3 linked regions of the Arenibacter algicola genome follow. Each later gene encodes a partner of the first gene's protein in a complex. Links are inferred from orthologs where the notes say so. Each region holds a gene or a part of one and is shown on either strand. Other genes may lie near its edges. The genes, in order: tsaD, tsaB and tsaE.

What was found.
Region 2: the proteins of tsaD (region 1) and tsaB are in contact, whole or in part, in a solved structure (PDB 4WQ4), measured with the Escherichia coli proteins. The link is inferred for Arenibacter algicola from one-to-one orthologs.
Region 3: the proteins of tsaD (region 1) and tsaE are in contact, whole or in part, in a crystal structure (PDB 6N9A), measured with the Thermotoga maritima proteins. The link is inferred for Arenibacter algicola from one-to-one orthologs. Residues at the interface, in WP_004082750.1 of Thermotoga maritima: Cys10, Asp11, Arg49, His50, Leu82, Gly84, Gly135, Gly136, Glu154, Thr155, Leu156, Asp157, Asp158, Ser159, Glu162, Asp165, Lys166, Arg169, Leu170, Tyr175, Lys213, Thr214, Leu217, Tyr218, Gln221, Arg222, Asn324; in WP_004082108.1 of Thermotoga maritima: Leu37, Gly38, Lys46, Lys57, Val59, Lys60, Ser61, Thr63, Phe64, Thr65, Leu66, Met67, Val69, Pro71, Tyr82, Arg83, Leu84, Asp86, Asp88, Phe89, Asp93, Ile128, Asp130, Glu131, Arg134.

Annotation. Positions count from the first base shown.
Region 1 is NZ_JPOO01000003.1:1,540,841-1,547,993, reverse strand. The notes cover bases 4,368-7,153. They hold tsaD (tRNA (adenosine(37)-N6)-threonylcarbamoyltransferase complex transferase subunit TsaD), read right to left. Parts: upstream 6,381-7,153; coding sequence 5,355-6,380; downstream 4,368-5,354. Other genes in these bases: U735_RS0117070 (translocation/assembly module TamB domain-containing protein), read left to right, coding at 6,468-7,153; U735_RS0117080 (TfoX/Sxy family protein), read right to left, coding at 4,867-5,214; U735_RS0117085 (16S rRNA (uracil(1498)-N(3))-methyltransferase), read right to left, coding at 4,368-4,850. In the rest of the region: U735_RS0117105 (M15 family metallopeptidase), read left to right, coding at 1-727; U735_RS0117100 (THUMP-like domain-containing protein), read right to left, coding at 1,072-2,250; U735_RS0117095 (AI-2E family transporter), read right to left, coding at 2,258-3,346; U735_RS0117090 (DUF4159 domain-containing protein), read right to left, coding at 3,350-4,000; more of U735_RS0117085, read right to left, coding at 4,146-4,367.
Region 2 is NZ_JPOO01000001.1:733,903-741,097, reverse strand. What follows is about bases 1,326-4,153. They hold tsaB (tRNA (adenosine(37)-N6)-threonylcarbamoyltransferase complex dimerization subunit type 1 TsaB), read right to left. Parts: upstream 3,162-4,153; coding sequence 2,490-3,161; downstream 1,326-2,489. Other genes in these bases: U735_RS0103070 (TolC family protein), read right to left, coding at 3,181-4,153; U735_RS0103080 (mechanosensitive ion channel family protein), read left to right, coding at 1,657-2,487; U735_RS0103085 (dodecin family protein), read left to right, coding at 1,326-1,475. Outside these bases: U735_RS0103095 (PorP/SprF family type IX secretion system membrane protein), read right to left, coding at 1-183; U735_RS0103090 (NifU family protein), read left to right, coding at 302-1,204; more of U735_RS0103085, read left to right, coding at 1,275-1,325; more of U735_RS0103070, read right to left, coding at 4,154-4,521; U735_RS0103065 (efflux RND transporter periplasmic adaptor subunit), read right to left, coding at 4,563-5,711; U735_RS0103060 (ABC transporter permease), read right to left, coding at 5,743-7,005; U735_RS0103055 (ABC transporter permease), read right to left, coding at 7,007-7,195. UniProt on the Escherichia coli protein: Required for the formation of a threonylcarbamoyl group on adenosine at position 37 (t(6)A37) in tRNAs that read codons beginning with adenine.
Region 3 is NZ_JPOO01000003.1:544,561-551,745, reverse strand. Bases 2,369-5,186 are described here. They hold tsaE (tRNA (adenosine(37)-N6)-threonylcarbamoyltransferase complex ATPase subunit type 1 TsaE), read left to right. Parts: upstream 2,369-3,481; coding sequence 3,482-3,892; downstream 3,893-5,186. Other genes in these bases: U735_RS0112540 (alanine dehydrogenase), read left to right, coding at 4,971-5,186; U735_RS0112545 (hypothetical protein), read left to right, coding at 4,356-4,913; U735_RS0112550 (hypothetical protein), read left to right, coding at 4,072-4,263; porX (T9SS response regulator signal transducer PorX), read left to right, coding at 2,369-3,397. In the rest of the region: lpxD (UDP-3-O-(3-hydroxymyristoyl)glucosamine N-acyltransferase), read right to left, coding at 1-562; U735_RS0112565 (HD domain-containing protein), read right to left, coding at 586-1,815; more of porX, read left to right, coding at 1,853-2,368; more of U735_RS0112540, read left to right, coding at 5,187-6,170; U735_RS0112535 (DUF4258 domain-containing protein), read left to right, coding at 6,174-6,554; U735_RS0112530 (proline dehydrogenase family protein), read right to left, coding at 6,551-7,185. UniProt on the Escherichia coli protein: Required for the formation of a threonylcarbamoyl group on adenosine at position 37 (t(6)A37) in tRNAs that read codons beginning with adenine.

The sequences.
Region 1 (7,153 bases):
TTTTAAGGGAATGGTACTTTTGGCATTGACCCTTTCTTTTGGTTGTAAGGAAGTTGTGGTGAACAAGAATCCAAAGGAAGATGTGGAAAAGTCGGTTGAGGTGAAGGATTCCGTAAAAATGCGGAAAGTGATGAAAGAGGAAGTTCCCAAAACCAATCTTAAATCCCTGGACGGTCTTGCGGACACTTTGTTTGTAAGGTTGGCCGATTATAGCGAGGATTTTGTGTACGACCTGCGCTATGCCACAGAAAATAATTTTTTAAAGGCCAAGGTCTACGATTGTGCGGAATGTTACACTAGGGTTAAAACGGCCCGGGCACTGCTTTTGGCCAACAAGGAATTTATGGACAAAGGATTTAAAATAAAGTTCTTTGACTGTTATCGCCCAAACGACGTACAATATAAAATGTGGGCCATAGTCCCCAATCCGCAGTACGTTGCCGACCCTGTTAAGGGATCTATACATAATAAAGGCGGTGCTGTTGATATTACTTTGACCACCTTGGATGGGGAAGAATTGGATATGGGGACCGATTTTGATTTTTTTGGAAAAAGGGCTTACCATGACAATTTGGATCTACCTAGGAATGTCCTGGATAATAGGTTGTTGTTAAAGGAAACCATGGAAAAATATGGATTTTGGTCCATAAGAACGGAGTGGTGGCATTACAATTTGGGTACTGCCTCCAATGACAAGGTGGCCAATTTTAAATGGGATTGCGATTAACGGCGTGTCAGGGATTATTATTACAGTAGTCTAAAATCCAATACCTTCCGACTCCTCGGCTCCTGGTCGAGAATCCACCTTCCCCTAGAAAGGAGAAGCCAAAAGTGGTAGAAAGCGCAAACCTTGGCTCGGAAAAATAAGATTTCTTGGACACCCAAGCACTCCATCTCTTAACTGTTAGACTTTGTATTAATGTTATTGCGATTCGTTATTTAAGTAATAGTGATAGGCCTTGATACGACTGATCCAGTCACTTTAATAGGAGTTGCTTTTTTGTAACGTCCCGAATTGTATCGGGGAGTGAAGTCACCTAGTTTTGTTTAGTGCAGCACGTTCCCACTCGCTTAAATTTTGTGGCATTCAACCACAATTTTTTCACCCTTCGGGTTGGTGGTAAAAAACAGATAGACCTCCCCACCATCCTTAATCTTAAATTTCTTCCTTATTTCCGCCACACTTATCGGAAAATTCCGAATGGTAATATTTGCTTTTTTTAATTCCAGTCTTTGTAATTCTTTTTTATTGAAGGGAATGGTCTTGATAACTTTAAACCTCCTGCCAGGAAAATCCAATAATTGATTTTGGGTGTATAAATGCGAGTGATCATGTAACTTATACATATTGAATTTATCCCCTACGGTCTTAAAGGCCCCCGACTTTAGAATGGCCGAATTGGGCTCGTATAAATATTCAAGGGGGTCCGAGTAATTGGAGTGCGCTATTTTTTCATCATCAAGTGAAAAGTTGAACTTTTCCATTTCTGATCCGCCAAGGTTTGCCGTTTTTACCAAAACTTCATTATCATAGCCCTGTTCCAATATCCATAGGATTTCCTTTACTTCATTTTTAACCGCAACAATGTGTATTTCCTTTACGAAGTGCAACTCCCGAAGGCCGGCCGATAGGTCCAGCAGAGGGGAGGTTTTTATCATTATTTTCTTCGCCTTGGACAAAATAGCATCTAGATTATCCGGTACGTTCGGAATACAATCCGACAATAAAAAAACCTTCCCTTTGGCATCATTTCTACGGGAAGGATCTATAAATACCCAGTCAAACTCAACTTTCGAATTTTTTAAAAAATCTATGCCATCCATGGCATGGGTAAAAATATTGGTCCTGCCCAAAACCTTAAAGTTGTGTGCCGCTATTTGGGATAGTTCCATGTTCATTTCACAATGATGTACCTGTCCTATATTGAGGCTGAAAAAATAACTGTCTACCCCAAAGCCGCCGGTCATGTCCAATAGTGCTGTTCCACTTATTATCCCGGCTTTATATTGGGCGGTTGTTTCGGAGGAAGTCTGTTCAATATTTAATTTGTTGGGGTAGTAGATATTCTCAGTGCCAAACCAGGTGGGAAGCTTATCCAAGCATCTGTTCTTGGCTTCAATTTGTTCTGCAATTTCCTTGTTGCTAACACCTTCAAGGTTCAAGGGTTTTAACAAAATAGTTATAAGTTCCGTCCTTAAATTTTTGTTTATAAAGTATTGAATTTCAGATGTTAGTATATTTTTGTTCAAGGTGGGGTTATAAATTTTTGGTAAGGGATTTCACAATTTTATTCTCATTAAAAAATTCCTTTAAGATCACTTTTATCGCCGTATAGCCAGGTACCGCTATAATCATTCCTGTTACTCCTAGGAGCAAACCTCCAATAATGATGATCAGGAAAATTTCCAAAGGGTGCGATTTTACGCTGTTCGAAAAGATAAAAGGCTGGGAGAAAAAGTTGTCTACCAATTGGCCAATGATGAAACCGATCATTACATAGCCGGTTTTTGGTAAAATTACACTGCTAAAATCGGCTCCCACGTTACTGGTCATGGTTAAAACCGCCATTAATATGCCTCCAATAATAGGGCCTATGTAGGGAATAAGGTTTAAAAGGGCACAGAGAAAGGCGATTACTATAGCGTTTTCGATTCCAAAAATGAAAAGGACAATAGAGTAAATGACAAACAGGATCAAGATTTGGAGCACCAGGCCAACAAAATACCGGGAAAGCAAATTTTTGATGGTTTCCATGGAATGTTGAAATTTATTTTCCTTATTATCAGGGATTAGGGTGAGTATGGATGCTTCAAAAAGCTTACTGTCCTTTAAAAAGAAGAAGGCTATAAAAAGTACGGAAAATAGTCCTACGCTAAAACTTCCCAATATGCCGATTATTGAGTTTAGGAAATCTGGAAGAATTCCAAAGTTAAGGTTGGAAAACAACTGGGAATCTTTAATACTTTGCTCCAAGTCTTCGGATTTAACCCCAATATATTGCAGGAGCTGGCGATACAAGTCCTCCAAATTGGTCTGTAAGGCATCTATGTTAAGAAGGGATAGGTTCTGTCCCTGTTGAATAAGCAAGGGTACAAATAGGGCAATTACCCCGGCAACGACCCCTACAAGGAAAATCATAGTTATTATAACAGCCACCGTATTGTTGAATTTTAATTTCTGACGAAAAAATAAAACAATGGGCCGTCCAATCAAGCTCGCAACTGCAGCTATTGCTATGTATATAAGTACGGCACTATTTTTATATAGGAAAGCCAATAGTATTACAATGGCTACAATAACTCCAAGAGCCCTTAAAATACCTTCTGCTATTGTCTTTGATGTCATATTTTAACTTTTAAAAACGTAGGAGATAATATTGGCCCCCATTTGTAAAGCCTTTAATCGGACCTCTTGGGGGTCGTTATGCACTTCAGGGTCTTCCCAACCGTCCCCAAGGTCGCTTTCAAATGTAAAAAGAAGTATTAGGCGGTTTTGCTCGAAAATGCCAAACGCCTGTGGACGTTTGCCGTCATGTTCATGTATCTTGGGCAATCCTTTTGGAAATTGGAATTGTTGCCGAAAAATGGGGTGATCTGCTCCTAATTCTATGAGTTCCTTGTCCGGAAATACTTTGGCGAGTTCTTTGCGCAGATAGGGTTCCATTCCATAATTGTCATCTATGTGTAAAAATCCGCCGGCCAGTAAATAAGTTCTTAGGTTTTCTGCTTCCTCCCCTGAAAAAAATATGTTTCCATGCCCGGTCATATGTATAAATGGATATTGAAAGATATTGGGGCTACCTACCTCCACTGTTTGCGGCTTGGGATCTATGGTAGTCCTAAGTTGTTGGTTGCAGAATTTTATTAGGTTAGGAAGTCCTGTAGGATTGGCGTACCAATCACCTCCGCCACCATATTTTAAAATGGCGATTTCCTGCGCGTATGAACTATCGGTCATATAAAAATTGAATATCAATAATATTATAACTAGCTGCTTCATATGCACTCGGACTATTACGATATTCAAATTTAAGAATATTAACCAGTTAAAAAACTAAAAGGGCCATGTATAACATTCCATGGTTTGGCAAAGAATATTAATTCTTAATAAAACTATACCTCGCCAAGATATGTCCAGTTGTGCATTACAAGTTAATTAAGGCAATGGTGGTACAGGCCACTATGGCTGCAGTTTCTGTGCGCAACCTTGTGTTTCCCAAAGCAACCGCCCCAAATCCGTTGTCCAAGGCCAATTTTATCTCTTCCGGAGAGAAATCGCCTTCCGGGCCAATTAAGATGGTAGTGTTTTCTTTGGCAGCTGCGCAATGGGACAGTTCCGTTTTTTTATCTTCCTCGCAATGTGCTATGTAAAGTTCCCCACTCTTAGGTTGGGTCATGTATTCTTTAAAGGAAATAGCGGGATTTAATTGTGGCAAATGGGATTGTAGGGATTGTTTCATGGCAGCTTGGATAACTTTCTCCATTCTGTCCATTTTAATGACCTTTCTTTCGGAATGGTCACAAATAATGGGGGTAATCTGATGAACCCCAATTTCCGTTGCCTTCTCCAAAAACCACTCAAAGCGGTCGTTAAGTTTTGTTGGGGCCACAACCATATGGAGTTGATACGGTTTTGGCGGTACCTGGGTTCGGGAAACTACTTTTGCCTTACATTTTTTATGGTCGGGAACAAGAATCTCAGCTTCAAACCAAAGCCCTTTGCCGTTGGTGATCTGCAAAATATCGCCCGCATTTTTCCTCAGTACTTTGGAAATATGCCGACTTTCATCGGGAGGAAAAATAAATTGGTCCGTATTGTTTTCTAATTCGGGATGGTAGAAAAGTTGCATGCTCTAGTTGTGAAGATTATAATTTATTCAGTTTTTGTTTGGCGTGTTCCAGTCCTAATTCAATGTAATTTAATAATTGTTCCTCGGTATCAATTCCCTCCTGGGACACATAGACGAACTCTTTCATGGGACGGTTTGTGAAATCCATAGGCCTTACGTGTTCAGAACTCAGAATCCTATCCATTTTACTGGAGATGACCCTTACCATAAGATTGTCCTTTATAATGCCTACGGTCATTTTGCCACAATATAAAAAGGCAATTCCACCAAACATTTTCTTTTCGGTAATATTCGATCGCACAGCTTGGGGCTGCAATTCAAAACTGGCTCTTATTCGTTGCGCAAATTGTTCGTTGTATGCCATAATATTTTATGGTTTCAAGATACATATTCAAAAAAATCATTTGTCCTAGTCAAGGACTATCAAGCAATGGAGCAATATTCAGTAAACCTTAAACCTTGAACCTTGGACCTTGGACCTTGAACCTTGAACCTTTCACCTTGTTATTCAATCACGTATCTCGCCTTGGCGGTAATACTTTGGTCTACAAAGTCCATTTCTTTGTATTTCAAATATCCTACAATGCCAATCATGGCGGCATTATCCGTACAATATTCAAATTTTGGGATATAGGTGGTCCATCCCCATTTTTCCTCGGCCTTTTTAAGGGCCTGTCTAATGCCCGAATTCGCAGACACTCCACCGCCAATGGCTATTTGTGTTATACCAGTCTGCTTCACGGCCTTCTTTATTTTATCCATTAGAATATTGATGATGGTATATTGGATGGAAGCACAGATATCGTTTAAATTTTCAGCGATAAAATTTGGATTATTTTTTGTTTCCCGCTGTATAAAATACAGAATACTGGTCTTTAGACCGCTAAAACTGAAGTTTAATCCATCTACCTTGGGCTTGGGAAATGGAAAAGCCTTGGGGTTTCCCAACTGGGCATATTTGTCAACCAGGGGGCCACCTGGATATGGAAGTCCCAATATTTTTGCACTCTTGTCATAGGCTTCCCCTACCGCGTCATCCAAGGACTCGCCTAAAATTTCCATGTCAAAGTAATCCTTTACCAATACTACTTGCGTATGTCCTCCACTAATGGTCATTGCCAAAAAGGGGAAGGAAGGCATTTTGTAATTTTCTTCCTCAATAAAGTGCGATAAAATATGGGCCTGCATATGGTTTACCTCAATTAAAGGAATACCCAATCCCAAGGAAAGGGATTTGGCAAAAGAGGTTCCTACCAATAAAGATCCCATTAGTCCTGGTCCGCGTGTAAAAGCTATGGCGGATAACTGTTTTTTATCGATATTTGCTTTGGCTAATGCTTGGTGCACCACAGGTACAATATTTTGTTGGTGTGCCCGTGAGGCGAGTTCGGGAACAACCCCGCCGTATTCCTCATGTATTTTTTGCGTGGCCACAATATTGCTAAGTGTCCTATTGCCGCACAATACTGCGGCAGAAGTGTCATCGCACGAGGATTCAATGGCTAAAATATAAATAGTTTTATTATCCACTTTGTTTGGAATAAAATTTGAATGTACAAAGGTAAAACATAAAGCCCTATCAAAAAATTAAGAAAAATTCTGGTCAGAGTATTTTTGGTGCTCGTTCTTATTTGCGTTTTGGGCAGTGTTATACTTTCCTTGCCATTTGTCCAGACCCGTTTTGCCAAGTATGCCACAACAGAGATCAATAAGGAATTTGGCACCAATATTAATATTGATCGTTTAAGGATTTCCCTAATTTCCTGGGATACTTCACTCAAAGGCGTTTATATTGAGGATTACAAACAGGACACCCTGTTCTATATAGATAATTTAAGTACCTCCATCCTTAACGTTAGGAATTTGGTGAACGGTAAATTGGAGTTTGGCGATATAGCCATAGAGCGACTCAATTTTAAACTTAGAACCTATCAGGATGACAAGAGCACCAATCTTGAGGTGTTTATTGATAAGTTGGACGATAAAAAACCCCGTGCCCCGGGGACTCCGCCATTTTATTTTTCTTCCTCCGACGTAGAAATAAGCGATAGTAAATTTAAGCTCATAGACGAAAATAGGGAGACAACAGAAATGTTGAATTTTGTAGATCTTAATATTTCCGCTTCGGATTTTACCATTGTTGGTCCGGATGTGGCGGCCAATATTCAAAAGATGTCCTTTAATAGTAAAAGGGGAGTGGTCGTGAATGAAATGGCCACAGAATTCAAGTATACCAAACAGCAGATGCGTTTTGACTCCCTCAGCATCAAGACCCCTCAATCCAATTTATTGGGCAAGGTGAT
Region 2 (7,195 bases), on another replicon or contig:
ACTAAACCATTGTTTTCTAATAGTTGCCCTAATTTTCCCTCCTTCGCCTATTCCGGCCATAGACGGGTATACCAAATAGTAGTTATCCGCTAAATAATCAAAATAAACAGGAACGCCTTCTTGAGCAATGGACTGATAGCCAATCGCAAAAAACGAAAGTAAAATCAATAAATGTCGTTTCATTTAAGATGAGGGGTGCGTTAATAACATCGTCCAAATATAAATGATAACGGTTGAAATACTACATTATTATATATGCCATAACTTAGAAAACCTTCGTACTTTTGTAAAAAATATTTAAATGGAGGAGTTTATAATTACCGTGGTACCCACGAAGAATCCGGCGATACTGAAATTTGAGACTAATCATTTCATAACAAAAAATAATAACTACGAATTCAAAAACATAGACGAAGCTATAATTTCGCCTTTGGCCCAACAGTTATTTTATCTACCGTTTATTAAAACGGTCTATATCTCAGGTAACTTTATAGGATTGGAGCGTTATGATATTGTGGAATGGGACGATGTTAAGGATAGTGTGGCACAGCAGTTGGTAGATTATCTTAATGCTGGCGAGCCTGTTGTTAAGGAGGATGAAAATCAAAAGAAGGTGGCCGTAACAGTGTATGCCGAAGTTACCCCCAATCCGTCCGTGATGAAATTCGTGACCAACAAAAGAATTGTACCAACGACTTTTGAATTTAAAAACATAGATGAGGCCAAAGATTCGGAATTGGCCAAACAACTATTTATGCTGCCCTTTGTAAAGGAAGTGTTTTTTGATGTTAATTATGTTTCCATAAACAAGTATGATGTTGCGGAATGGGACGATATTACCTTGGAGCTTCGTGAAAAAATCCGGGATTTTATTGCGGCCGGCAAGGAAGTGGTTTCGGCCAAGAGTCTTCAAAAACAAAATACCAACACCCCGGAAGCCCAATTGGAAGACACCAATTTGGACGACATATCCAAGCAGATCATTGATATTTTAGAGGAGTATGTAAAACCCGCAGTAGCTAGTGATGGTGGCAACATTCTCTTCAAGTCCTATGAAGAGGACACAAAAACCGTCAACGTTATTTTGCAAGGAGCTTGCAGTGGTTGCCCATCATCTACCTATACTTTAAAAAATGGAATCGAAACCATGCTTAAAAATATGATGGGCGATATGGTAAATGAAGTAGTTGCCTTAAATGGTTGATTTTCAATAACAATAACCCTTCATTCTGGCTTTTATTTGTTAACTTTAAGAGAATCTAAAAATTTATACTATGTCTATCTTAAAAGTTATCGAAGTATTGGCAAATTCCAACAAAGGGTGGGAAGATGCTGCTAAAAATGCTGTTGATCATGCTTCCAAAACGGTAAAAAATATACGTTCGGTTTACATTAATGAACAAAGTGCTACCGTTAAGGATGGAAAAATCGACAATTATCGGGTAAATGTTAAAATCACTTTTGAAGTGAATTAATATTATTCGTATTTCAATCAATAAGCGCCGATAAAAGGCGCTTTTTTTGTACTATATTTTTCTAACCCTAATCAAAACTCTAGATTCCAACAGTAATTGTCAGCAAGATTAACAATTGTTTAGTGTTTGGGATTTGACAAGGAAATGGATTTTTTATTGTTTTGCAAAAAATTAAAATTACATGAATATATTGAACGACTACGAGGACAACATTACTAAAGCCCAGGAATGGGCATGGGAAATTTTGCCCGGTTTGGCCACCTCCCTGGTCACAGCCGCACTTATTTTTGTAGTAGGTCTTTGGATTATAAGATTAATCAACAGAATGGTCAAGAAATTTTTTAGGAAGGCCGAATACGACCCTTCCCTGGAATCGTTCTTGATGAGTTTTATCAGTATCGGCCTTAAAATAATGCTATTTGTACTGGTAATTACCCAGATGGGTGTTCAATCCTCTTCCTTGGTGGCCATTATTGGTGCCGCCGGTCTGGCCATTGGCCTGGCCCTACAAGGTTCCTTGGCCAATTTTGCAGGAGGAGTACTTATCTTGGTGTTTAAACCATTTAAGGTAGGTGATTTTATCTCCGCCCAAGGGGTAGATGGCACGGTTAAGGAAATTACCATTTTTACAACTAAACTAAGCACCTTTGGAAATCAAATCGCCATAGTTCCCAATGGCCAATTATCCAATAACAACATCATTAATTACAATGCCCAAAACACGCGAAGGGACAAGATTGCGGTGGGTATAGGGTATGGCTCCAATATAAAATTGGCCAAAGAAATTTTACTGGAGATATGTGCGGAGAATGAAAACATCCTAAAAGATCCGGCCCCAGAAGTATATGTGGCCGAATTGGGAGATAGCTCCGTTAACCTTTCCTTGCGTTTTTGGGCCGAAAATGAAGTATTTTGGGCAGCCCACTTTCATGTTATGGAAGAGCTAAAAAACAGGTTTGATGCCGCAGGTATAGAAATTCCTTTCCCGCAAAGGGTTATCCACCAATCTTGAGTCTAAGATTTTTTGGATGGCAACATAAAGTCCTTTAAATAGTATGGTTCAAAGTAGGCGACATTTTCAAAATCGTTTGCTTTGAACTTTTTATAGGACAATACTCCCATTTCTTTAGCTGTAGGCAATGCCGAACGGTAACTAAAATTTGGGTGATCCAACAGTTCCCTGCATTTTTCCGCTCCGTCCCCAATTAGCAAAACACTGCCCTTTTGTGCATATTCCAAAAAACTATCCTTGTTGATAATTTCTGCTCTGGTCTCCCTTATATTGTTACCTTCCGCATCAAAAACTGCCGAATATACTTCCATTCTCCTGGCATCCAAGAGAGGAATTATAAAATCATAGGTTTTTTCATATCCCTGCTTGGACAAACTTTCCAGTGTGGAAACCGATATCAGCGGAAGATCCAATGAAAAACAGAGCCCCTTGGCTGCCGACACTCCTATTCTCAGTCCCGTATAAGACCCAGGACCCTTGCTAACGGCAATGGCGGATATATCCTTAAAAGTTAAGGAAGCCCCTTTCAAAGCTTCCTCTATAAAAATGTGCAACTGTTCCGAATGCGAATAGTTTGGACTATTATCTTCCCTTAAAGAAATTATTTCCCCTTTGTTGGCAATACTCACGGAACAATTCGTGGTTGCGGTCTCTAAATTTAATATCATAGCCATAATAGACCGCAAATATAGCTTAATCCAATGTTATAGGTAAACCAAAATAAAATTCCAGAACCTTTAATCTAAATATATAGTCATATTTGGTCCTTATTAATTCGGCCTCTGCATTATCTACCCTGGACTGCGACTGACTAAAATCGAAGGCGTTCATTAGGCCTACATCAAATCGCTCTTTTGAATAATTATAGGCCAACCTACGGGCATCCAAAGTTTTTTGGGCAGCTTCATAGGCCTTTGAAAAGCTCTTAACATCTACATAGGCCTGATTGACATTGGTTTCCAAATCCAATTTATCCTGTTCCAACTGCAAACGTGACCTTTCTACCCCAATTTTGGCCCTTTTAATATTGTTGTTAACACTAAATCCATTAAATACAGGAATATTCAATTGCAGCCCATAGGCAATACCATCCGTTAAATACAACTGGTCGGCAAAGGCGATTCTATTAAAAGTCACTGGATCCCTAAATTCGCTTGAATATCGTGTGCCATAGTTAAAGAAAGCCCCTAAAGTTGGGTAAACTGCACCTTTGGCTATTTGTAAATCTTTTTGAGCCAATTCCACATTGGAAAGTGAGAATTTAATGTCATTCCTAAAGGTAAGGGCCTTGTCGAAAATCGTTTTGGGGGAATTGTCCAATATATTGGAGGGTGGAATGTCAAATTCCTCATCCGCGATATCAAAATTTTCGTAGTCCCTGATTTGAAGCAATTGTGCCAAGCTAATCCTGGAGATCAACACTTGGTTCTCACCATTTACAATTTGCTGTTCCTGATTCGCGGCAGTAGCCTCTATTTCCAACAAATCACCTCTTGGAACAACACCGGCATCCACCAATTCCTTGGTCCTGACCAGATCCTGCTCGGTAACGGCATATTGTGCCCTAAAGACTTTAAGCGACTCCTTATTGGACAAAACCTGTAAGTAGGCATTGGCCACCGCAAGCATAATATCGTCCTTTAAGTTATCCAATCTATATTGATTGGCCAAGGCATTCAGTTTTGCCCTATTTAACCTATGAATATTCCTGAGCCCATTAAATAGATTTACCGAGGAACTAAATCCTCCTGATGCAGTTGTTACGGTTCCAGTGACCTGTTGGTTCCTGGATTGATCCAAAACGAGCCCAGAATTACCGGAAACACTTGCATTTGCATTAAAATTGGGCAACATATCACCGATGGCATCGGACTTATCTATTTTGGCATTTTCAAGATCGAGTTCAAACTGCTCTATGGTCAAGTTATTCTCCACGGCATAGTAAACACATTCTTCCAAGGTCCATTTCTTTTCTTGGGCGGATAGTACGCCACAACAGAAAATAAACAACCCTATAAGTATCTTAATTTTCATGTTTTGATTATTTTTTGATTGTTTTTTGATTGATGTTCCGCTTATTTGCCTTCCTCTGTTTCACTATCTTCTTCGGTACCTTTCTTAATAGGCTCCGTTTTGTTCCATATCTTCACCTTATCATCCTTGGTAATGCCCGAAACAATTTCCACATTAACCCCGTCCGAAATCCCTATTTCAACATCCTTTCTTTCAAATTTTTGTTCCTCTACAGTACCTATGGCCACTTCAACAAAGGGTTTATCCGTTACCTTATCAAATTGTAAAAGCGCCTCTGGTATTACCATTACACTATCCTTCTTTTCCAGTACCAAGGAGGCATTGGCACTATAACCGGCACGGATCAAAAAATCGTCCTCCACGGTTACATCGCCCTCTATCTTAAACTGTACAGCTCCAGATTCCTCAACCCCCTTAGGTGCAATAAACCTAAGTTTGGCATCAAACTTTTTATCGTTAATGGCGCCCAAACTAATTTCCAGGGGCATTCCCAATTCCAATTTTCCCACCTCACCTTCATCCACTTTCCCTTCAAATATCATAATACTCAAATCGGCAATAGTGGCTATGGTAGTCCCGTCATTAAAGTTGTTACTCTGAATTACCTGATCTCCTTCCTTCACGGGAATCTCAAGGACAGTCCCGGAAACAGTAGCCCGAATGTTAGTGTTGGCCGTGGCACTGCCACCGGCAGACCCATCACGGATAATCTGGTAATCGGATTGTGCGTTCTGAAGTTCCAATTTTGCCTGGTCATATCGCAACTGTTGCGTATTAAAATCTTGGGAAGAAATTACTCCTTTATCAAATATGGCCTTATTCCGGTCATATTCAATCTTGGTATTGTTCAATGCTATCTCTGCATTTTTTACCCGACCTCTAGCCTGGTTCATGGACTGTTCATTAGGAACCACCTTTATTTTTGCAATTAGGTCGCCCGCATTTACCTTGGCACCCTCTTTCAAAAAGATTTCGTCTATAATACCTGAAATCTGAGGTTTTATCTCTACCTCGTCCTCGGGCACTACCTTTCCGGTTGCCACAGATTTCTTTTGGATATTGGCGGTAAAAGGATTTTTAGTCTCGTAGGTAATGGCCGACTTACTATTCGACTTCACAAAAAAGGCCGCTGCCCAAAGAGCTCCCAGCACCAAAACTCCGATTAGCACATATTTTACAATCTTGTTCATTTTACTATATATTTATTTTTATTGGTTTGTTTTATTCTTCTCTTAAAGCATCTATTGGTTTTATACTTACTGCTCTTTGCGCAGGTATCAGGCCTATTAATGTCCCAAGCACTACCATTAAGGCCAAGGCCCCCAAAACATAAGGTATGGGCACAGTTGGATTGGCGTAAGGAAAATCCATACCCTGGGTTAACTTATTGATCAGACTTAGCACTCCCGCCCCTAGAACTATTCCCATAACGCCGGCCAGCATGGTTAGAAACACCGACTCCAGGATAATAAGGGAACGCACTTCCTTTGGGGTGGCACCAAGGGCACGCCTAACTCCCAATTCTTTGGTCCTCTCCTTTACCGAAATCAATAAAATATTGCCAATCCCTATAACTCCCGCCAAAATAGTTGCAATCCCAACCACCAAGGACATGAATGTAAGACCCTTTGCAAAGCCAACAATTCTGTTGAATATTTCTCCTAGATTGAACGAACCAATGGCACGCTCATCCTTTGGGTTTACGTTGTGAATAGTCTTAAGAACCGCTTTCACATTTTCCTCCACCTTAATAACATCTGCGTCGTCATAGGCTGCGATAGCGAACCAACCCACATTTTCACCTGTATTATATAATTTTTTGAAAGTAGTAAAGGGTATATAAATATCTGAATCGCTTTCAAATCCACCTCCGGGCGTAAACTTGTGCACTCCCACTACTTGGAAAAATACATTATCGATCCTAATATATCCCCCTATGGGATTCTCATCACTCTCAAACAAATCCTTTTGCGTGCGCTCCCCGATAACACATACTTTTCTGGCACCATCAATATCCTCATCATTTATAAATCTGCCCCCATCATAGATTTTCTTGGTTGCAATTTTTGTGGAAATGGGATAATCGCCATAGACCGCATAATTCCCAGACTTACCGCTTCTAATAATCTGGGCCGGGCTACCTCCAAAAATGCCCTTCACATTCCTTGGGGCAATATATTGAATCTCAGGAATCCTATTTTTTAGAATACTCACATCCTTCAATTTAAGTTGTATCTGTCTTCCGGTTTTAAATCCTTTATAGGGCATACTTGTACTTTGCGCCCAAGTGAACATACTGTTCATGGCCACATTTTGAAATTGCTTCTCGAACCCATTGTCCAAGCCTTTAGCGGCTCCCGACAAAACGATATAAATTAAAATTCCCCATAATACACCTATCACCGTAATAATGGTCCTGGTCCTATTCTTTCCAATAGAACCAAAAATCTCCTGCCATGTATTACTATCAAATAAAAATCGCATATTATTCGTCTCTTAAGGCTTCAATTGGTTTTATTTCCGCTGCTCTTTTTGCCGGAATGTATCCTGCAATGGCCCCAAACAGTATCAATACCAGGGTTGCACTAATGGCCATTGTTATATCTATATAGGGATTGGTTATAAAGTAGTCCTTCAACTTTTCACCCAAGGAGTTCAAAATAAAAATCCCCAA
Region 3 (7,185 bases), 990 kb from region 1 along the record:
GAGCAAATCCAAAGCCATCGGCTCCCAAAACAACTCCGCTATGCACCACACAATTGTTGCCAATAAGGGTTTCGGAGTATATTTTGGCCCCGGCAAAGATGACCACATTATTGCCTATGGAAACATTGTCTCCTATATAGACGTTGGGATATATTTTTACATTGTCCCCAATCTTCACGTTATTGCCCAAATAGGAAAAAGCCCCTAAATAAAAATCCTTGCCATGGGTAGCGGTATCTGCTCTAAAAACAGGTTCCTCAATGCCAATTTTATTATTTTTGACCTGATTGTAATATTCCAAAAGTTTGGAAAAGGACTTGTAGGCATCATCCACTTTTATCAAGGTGGTTTCTAAATGATGATCTGGAACAAAGTCTCTATTTACAATGGTTACAGATGCTTTTGTAGTATAAATGAACGAAGTGTATTTTGGGTTGGCCAGAAACGTAAGTGCTCCTTTTTCACCTTCTTCTATCTTCGCCAATTTATGTACAGCTATCTCTGGATTGCCCTCTACATCCCCTTCCAAAATACCCGCGATTTGACTTGCTGTAAATATCATGGGGACAAAAGTAAGAAAAATAGTTAAACGGAAACTTTAGGATAGCACATATAATATTTGGTAACCGTCTTTGAAAGCGTTTTCAAATATTGTTGATCGGAGGCCTTGGCTACATCCGTAATTCTGCCATTACTACGTAGAATGTTTATATTCTGACTTTTGGAGTTATACGCCTGGTTTTTAATCTCCCCTGAAAACACAAAATAGGCCGTTTCCTCATCCGTTAATTGATGCTCGTTTTTAAAACTTAAAAAATGCCTGTTCAGTTTATCTTCATTAATAGGCTTGTTCTTCAGTTTTACATGTAAAAGCCTGCGATTAATGATCATTTTACAGAGTTTTGACAATACAAAATCGTCATGATCCTGCCAACTTTTAATGGCCCACAAAATATCTACATCATCCAATTGGGCAAACAATTCCAACTTATCCTGGGAAAATTCCTCTTTCGGAATTTTGTTTTCCATAAAGAACTTGAGGGCGCCATTAAATTGAACATTTTCCCCTTTTGCCAACAATTCCTTGGCCCTTTGTAATATTTTTATCAAAAGCTGTTCTGCTACCAATCCGGTTTTGTGCAAATAAACCTGCCAATACATAAAGCGTCTTGCCATTAGGAATTTTTCAACCGAATATATCCCCTTCTCCTCTATCACCAACTCGCCATTTAGAACATTCAACATGGTAAGTAGCCTTTCGGAATTAATATTGCCTTCCGCAACGCCAGTGTAAAAACTATCCCTTTTTAAATAATCCATCCTGTCCATATCGAGTTGGCTGGAGACCAATTGGTTTAAAAATTTCTTAGGATATTGCCCTTTAAAGATGTCAATGGCCGTGCTTAATTTTCCTTTGTATTTGTGATTGAGGGCTTCCATGAACAATAAGGATATATGTTCATGATTTACCCCCTCCACAATACTGTGCTCCATGGCATGCGAAAAAGGGCCGTGTCCAATATCATGTAATAATATGGCACAAAGGAGTCCTTCCTCCTCTTCTGTTGTAATTTCTACCGACTTAAAACGCAGGACTTGAATGGCCTGTTGCATTAGGTGCATGCTTCCCAAAGCATGGTGGAAACGGGTATGGTGGGCACCTGGATAAACTAGATAGGATAGCCCCATTTGGGAGATTCTCCTTAAGCGCTGAAAATAGGGTTCAGCAATTAGATTAAAGATTAGTGCATTGGGTATTCCGATAAATCCGTAAATTGGATCATTGAAAATTTTGAGCTTATTTGATTTTATCAAAACCAGAATTCTTTACGCAGGCAAATATAAGGACTAAATGAACAAGATAACAATACTTTGGGTAGATGATGAAATAGATTTATTAAAACCGCACATCTTATTTTTAGAGGGCAAGAATTATAAAGTTATTACATGTCTAAGTGGTCGGGAGGCTTTGGATGAATTAAAGGAAACACATGTAGATATTGTTTTTTTGGATGAAAACATGCCCGGCATTTCCGGCTTGGAAACATTGAATGAAATAAAGGTGATCAATAATTCGCTTCCTGTGGTTATGATAACCAAAAGTGAGGAGGAATTGATTATGGAGGAGGCAATTGGTTCCAAAATAGCGGATTATTTAATTAAACCGGTAAATCCCAATCAAATTCTTTTGTCCCTAAAAAAGAACTTGGACCATTCCCGCTTGGTCTCGGAAAAGACCACCGCCAACTATCAGCAGGAATTTCGGAAAATTGCCATGGAATTGGCTATGGTAAACAGTTATGAGGAATGGGCGGAACTATATAAAAAACTTATTTCGTGGGAATTGAGATTGGAGGAAATTGAAGATTCAGGAATGTTCGAAATATTGGAGTCCCAAAAAACGGAGGCGAATCAACAGTTCGGAAAATTTGTCGAAAAAAATTACGAAAGTTGGTTTACCGATAAAGATGGTCCCATTATGTCCCACACCCTCTTTGGGCAATTGGTTAAACCGGAATTGAAGGACAACAAAACATTATTGGTGGTCATAGACAATTTGAGATATGATCAGTGGATGGCTTTTGAAGATACTTTAAATTCTTTCTATAGAAAACGTAAGGAACTGCCCTATTTCAGTATTTTGCCTACGGCTACCCAATATGCAAGGAATGCAGTTTTCTCGGGACTTACGCCATTGGATATGGAGAAAAAATATCCGCAATGGTGGAGAAATGATACAGAGGAAGGGGGCAAGAATCTTTTTGAAGCGGAGTTCCTAGAAGCACAGTTAAAACGATTGGGGCTGGAACTGAAGTGGGAATACCATAAAATTAGCAGCTTAAAACAAGGGAAGCACCTTTCCCAAAATTTTAGATCCCAAAAGGACAATGACCTTACGGTGATAGTTTACAACTTTGTGGACATGCTCTCGCATTCCAAAACGGAAATGGATGTTGTTAAGGAGTTGGCCGCTAATGATAAGGCCTACCGTTCCCTAACGCAGAGTTGGTTTAAGAACTCCCCCTTACTGGAAATTATTCAACAGGCACAAGGGTTGGGATTAAAGTTGATTGTTACTACGGACCACGGCACTATTAATGTTAAGCAGCCTTCCAAGGTAATCGGTGATAAGGAAACGAGTCTTAATCTCCGGTACAAAACAGGTCGGAGCCTAACCTATGAAGAAAAGGATGTATTGGAAGCAAAAGATCCAAAGAAAATATTTTTGCCCAATATAAACGTTAGCAGTTCGTACATATTTGCTAAAAACGATCTGTTCTTTGCCTATCCCAACAATTACAACCACTATGTGAGTTATTATAGGAATACCTATCAGCACGGAGGGGTGTCTATGGAAGAAATGATAATTCCCTTTGTAGTTTTGGAACCAAGGTGATCGTAGTTTCAATGACGCAAATAAAACTTCTATTTTAATAAATGGGGAATAGGATTTATCTTGCGCAAATTTTAATATTTTAAAATGACAATTTCCTATAACATTTCCCAAATATCTGATGTTGCCCAACAATTGATTACCAAGTTTCCTTCAAAAACGCTCTGCTTTTATGGGGAAATGGGGGCCGGTAAGACTACGTTGATCAAAGCCTTGGTGAAAGAATTGAATGGTGCGGGATCTACTAGCAGTCCCACTTTTGGTATCGTAAACGAATATCATAGGGAGAATGGGGAGCTGTTGGGGTATCATTTTGATTTCTACCGTTTAAATGACGAATCGGAGGCTTGGGATCTTGGGTTGGAAGAGTATCTGAGTGCCGATGCATGGATATTTATGGAATGGCCGGAAAAAATTGAAGGTTTACTTCCGCAGACAGCAACTAACATTAAGATTGAAATTCTGGATGAAAAAACTAGGCAACTATCAATTTTATAACTTTAATTGCTTTATGATTTCTATTATAGGAATACGGAATATGTTAAATGAAATTTTTTCAACTGACAATTTTTTTAGACAAAATACATGAATTAATCGATGTTCGGCGGGATGGGTAAAATATTTTTCTATTTTTGTTTTTAAATTAAACCCTTTATCGAACCTAAAATTTAAAAACCATGAAGATTAAAAAAACTTCCCTACTAGGCTTTGCACTTGCGGCATGTATTTCATTATTGAGTTTTTCCTGTACCCCTAACAGCACTGCAGAAGACGATTCATTATACGAACAAAATATCGACATATTAAAAATTAAGGTGCCGGCGAACGGTATAGATATTTTAAAGGTAAAAGTGCCTAAGAACGGTTAAGGCATTCTTTTCATATTTAGATGGGCTTCTGTATACTAGAAGCCCATTTTTTTTGTTATAATTAGAGTAAAACAATTACCCACTTGACCAATATGTTCAAAACGTTCCGCAAAGTCGACCAAAGCAACAAAACAAAGAAGTCGAGAAGTCTTCTAATTGGAAGTATTGTAGCGGTAATCATTGCCTTGACGCCCTTAATATTTTATTCTTACAAGTTCTTCCCTTCCGGAAGTACATTGGACCTTTATTTTTATACTTATGAAAGTAAATATCAGTTAAGTATAATTACCGTTATGTGGCTGTTTATGGCCAAATTTGTGCCCTTGGTGCTCTTGGTATTATGGTTCTTTACCTGTAAACATTGGTGGTATCACGTGTTGTTGATTCCGATAGCCATGTACGTCTTTCAGGTTGTTTCTTTAATTTATGAAGATCGGTTTATAGATGAGGTAGAAATATTTTGGTTGTTGCCAATTATGATAGTGGTAATACCATTTGTTTATTTTATTCGCTTAAAGCTGTTCGATAAACATGTTCTTGGCATCGATTTGGAGGCAATGGACCGGGAATTAAAGGCATACAAGGAAAAAGAACTTAAAGAAAAAGAGCGACTTCAAAAAGACGAAATGGCAAAAGAAAAATTATCGTAATTTTGATTTTGGATAGTTTCGATACATATCGGAATTTATCTGACAGATTTACAGCATATGAGCCAACATTCCTCACCGTTTAGCAAGCAGCAATTACTGCCCCAAGAAGAAACTTTGGAAATCCTAAGACAAAAAGGAGAGCTTTTTATTGGGATTCCAAAGGAAAACCAATACCAGGAAAAGAGAATTTGTCTTACCCCTGACGCCGTAAATGCAATTACGGCCAATGGGCACAGGATTCTAATTGAATCCGGAGCTGGAGATGGTGCCAATTATTCCGATGTGGATTATACCAATGCCGGGGGCGAAATAACTAGGGATACCAAGAAAGTTTTTGCCTGTCCAATAATTCTAAAGGTTGAGCCTGCTACCTTACAGGAGATCCAGTTGATCAACCCACAATCGACCATCATTTCAGCCCTGCAGATCAAGACCCAAAGTAAAAAGTATTTTGAGGAACTGGCCAAAAAAAGGATTACTGCAATTGCATTTGAATATATTAGGGATGATGATGGTAAATATCCGGCGGTACGCTCATTGAGTGAAATAGCGGGGATATCTTCGGTATTGATCGCTTCTGAAATTATGGCTGCCACCAACAAAGGTAATGGCCTTATGTTTGGAAACATTAGTGGTGTCCCACCAGTGGAGGTTGTGATTATAGGAGCGGGCACTGTAGGTGAATTTGCTGCCAGATCGGCCATAGGGCTGGGTGCCAATGTAAAGGTTTTTGACAATTCCATTACTAAATTACGGAGTATCCAGACCAATTTAAGACAGACTGTTTATACCTCTACCATTCAACCTAAAAATTTATTGAAGGCATTAAAGCGTTGCGATGTGGCCATTGGCGCTACCCGGGGCAAAGATCGGTCACCTGTTGTAGTAAGTACTACTATGATGGAGCAAATGAAGAAAGGGGCAGTAATTATCGACGTGAGTATCGATATGGGAGGGTGTTTTGAATCCAGTGAGGTAACAACCCATGACAAACCTATAAAAGTTAAGAATGGCGTTTTGCATTACGGAGTACCCAATATTCCTTCGAGATATCCAAAAACAGCTTCTATTTCCATTAGTAATATTTTTACTCCTTATTTGCTAAAGATTGGGGAAGATGGTGGTTTTGAAAATGCATTGCGATTTGATAAGGGCCTGCGCAATGGTCTATATCTATACCATGGTATCCTGACCAATAAATCTGTTGGAGAGTGGTTCGACCTCTCATACAGCGATATTAATTTTCTTATTTTTTAATTTATGGCATTTTTAAAGCGTTTGGGCTTCTTTATTTTTGGATTATCTATTGGCTTGGTTTTTTTGACGATTTTTCTAAAGAAAAAATCGCAGGAAACCGGTACCGAATTCTGCTATTTCCCAAATTGTAGGACCTTAAAGGATATCAGGTCCAAGCAAATTTCCTATTCGGACGCCATTGTTCAATTAATCCAACAAAAGGATTTGGACAGTACCGATATAAACGGTTTTTTATACAATGGTGATGTAGATTTTGGTATGAGTGAAACCAAGACCAAACCTTGCAAAACTTATTATATTGAGGGTATGGTGAAGGATAAATCGGCGATCTTGAAAGTGAAAAACTGTTCCGAAAAGGCCGTCATAGAAAGTGTTGCTTTTTAGATTTTTCTTCGCTTCCGTTCTTTTTTCAATAAGGTGAGTTCCCGGCTGGTTTGGCCCGCTACCGAGGTATTTTCCTCCGCCCGTCGTATTAAATAGGGCATTACGTCCTTCACCGGTCCAAAAGGCAGGTATTTGGCTACATTATATCCTTCTTTCGCTAGATTGAAGGATATATGGTCACTCATTCCATATAGTTGTCCAAACCAAATTCTAGGGTCGTTGTGTTCAATATTACTGGCCTCCATTTGTTCCATCAACCGGTAGCTACTTATCTCGTTATGGGTTCCCGCGAAAAGGGACATGGTGTCCAAATTTTTCACCATATAGGCTACCACATTATCAAAATTTTCATCGGTTGCTTTTTTGGATTCACAGATCGGGGATGGATAACCTTTTTCCTCGGCCCTGTCATTTTCTTTTTCCATATAGGCCCCACGGACTACTTTCATCCCTATAAAATAATTGTTTTCTAGGGCATCCTTATGAAGTCTTTTTATATAATCAAGGCGGTCCCACCTATAGGTTTGTAGGGTGTTGAAAACAATAGCCTTCTTTTGGTTGTATTTCCGCATCATTGTTTCCGCCAGTTCATCTGCTGCTCCTTGCATCCAGCTTTCCTCCCCGTCTATCA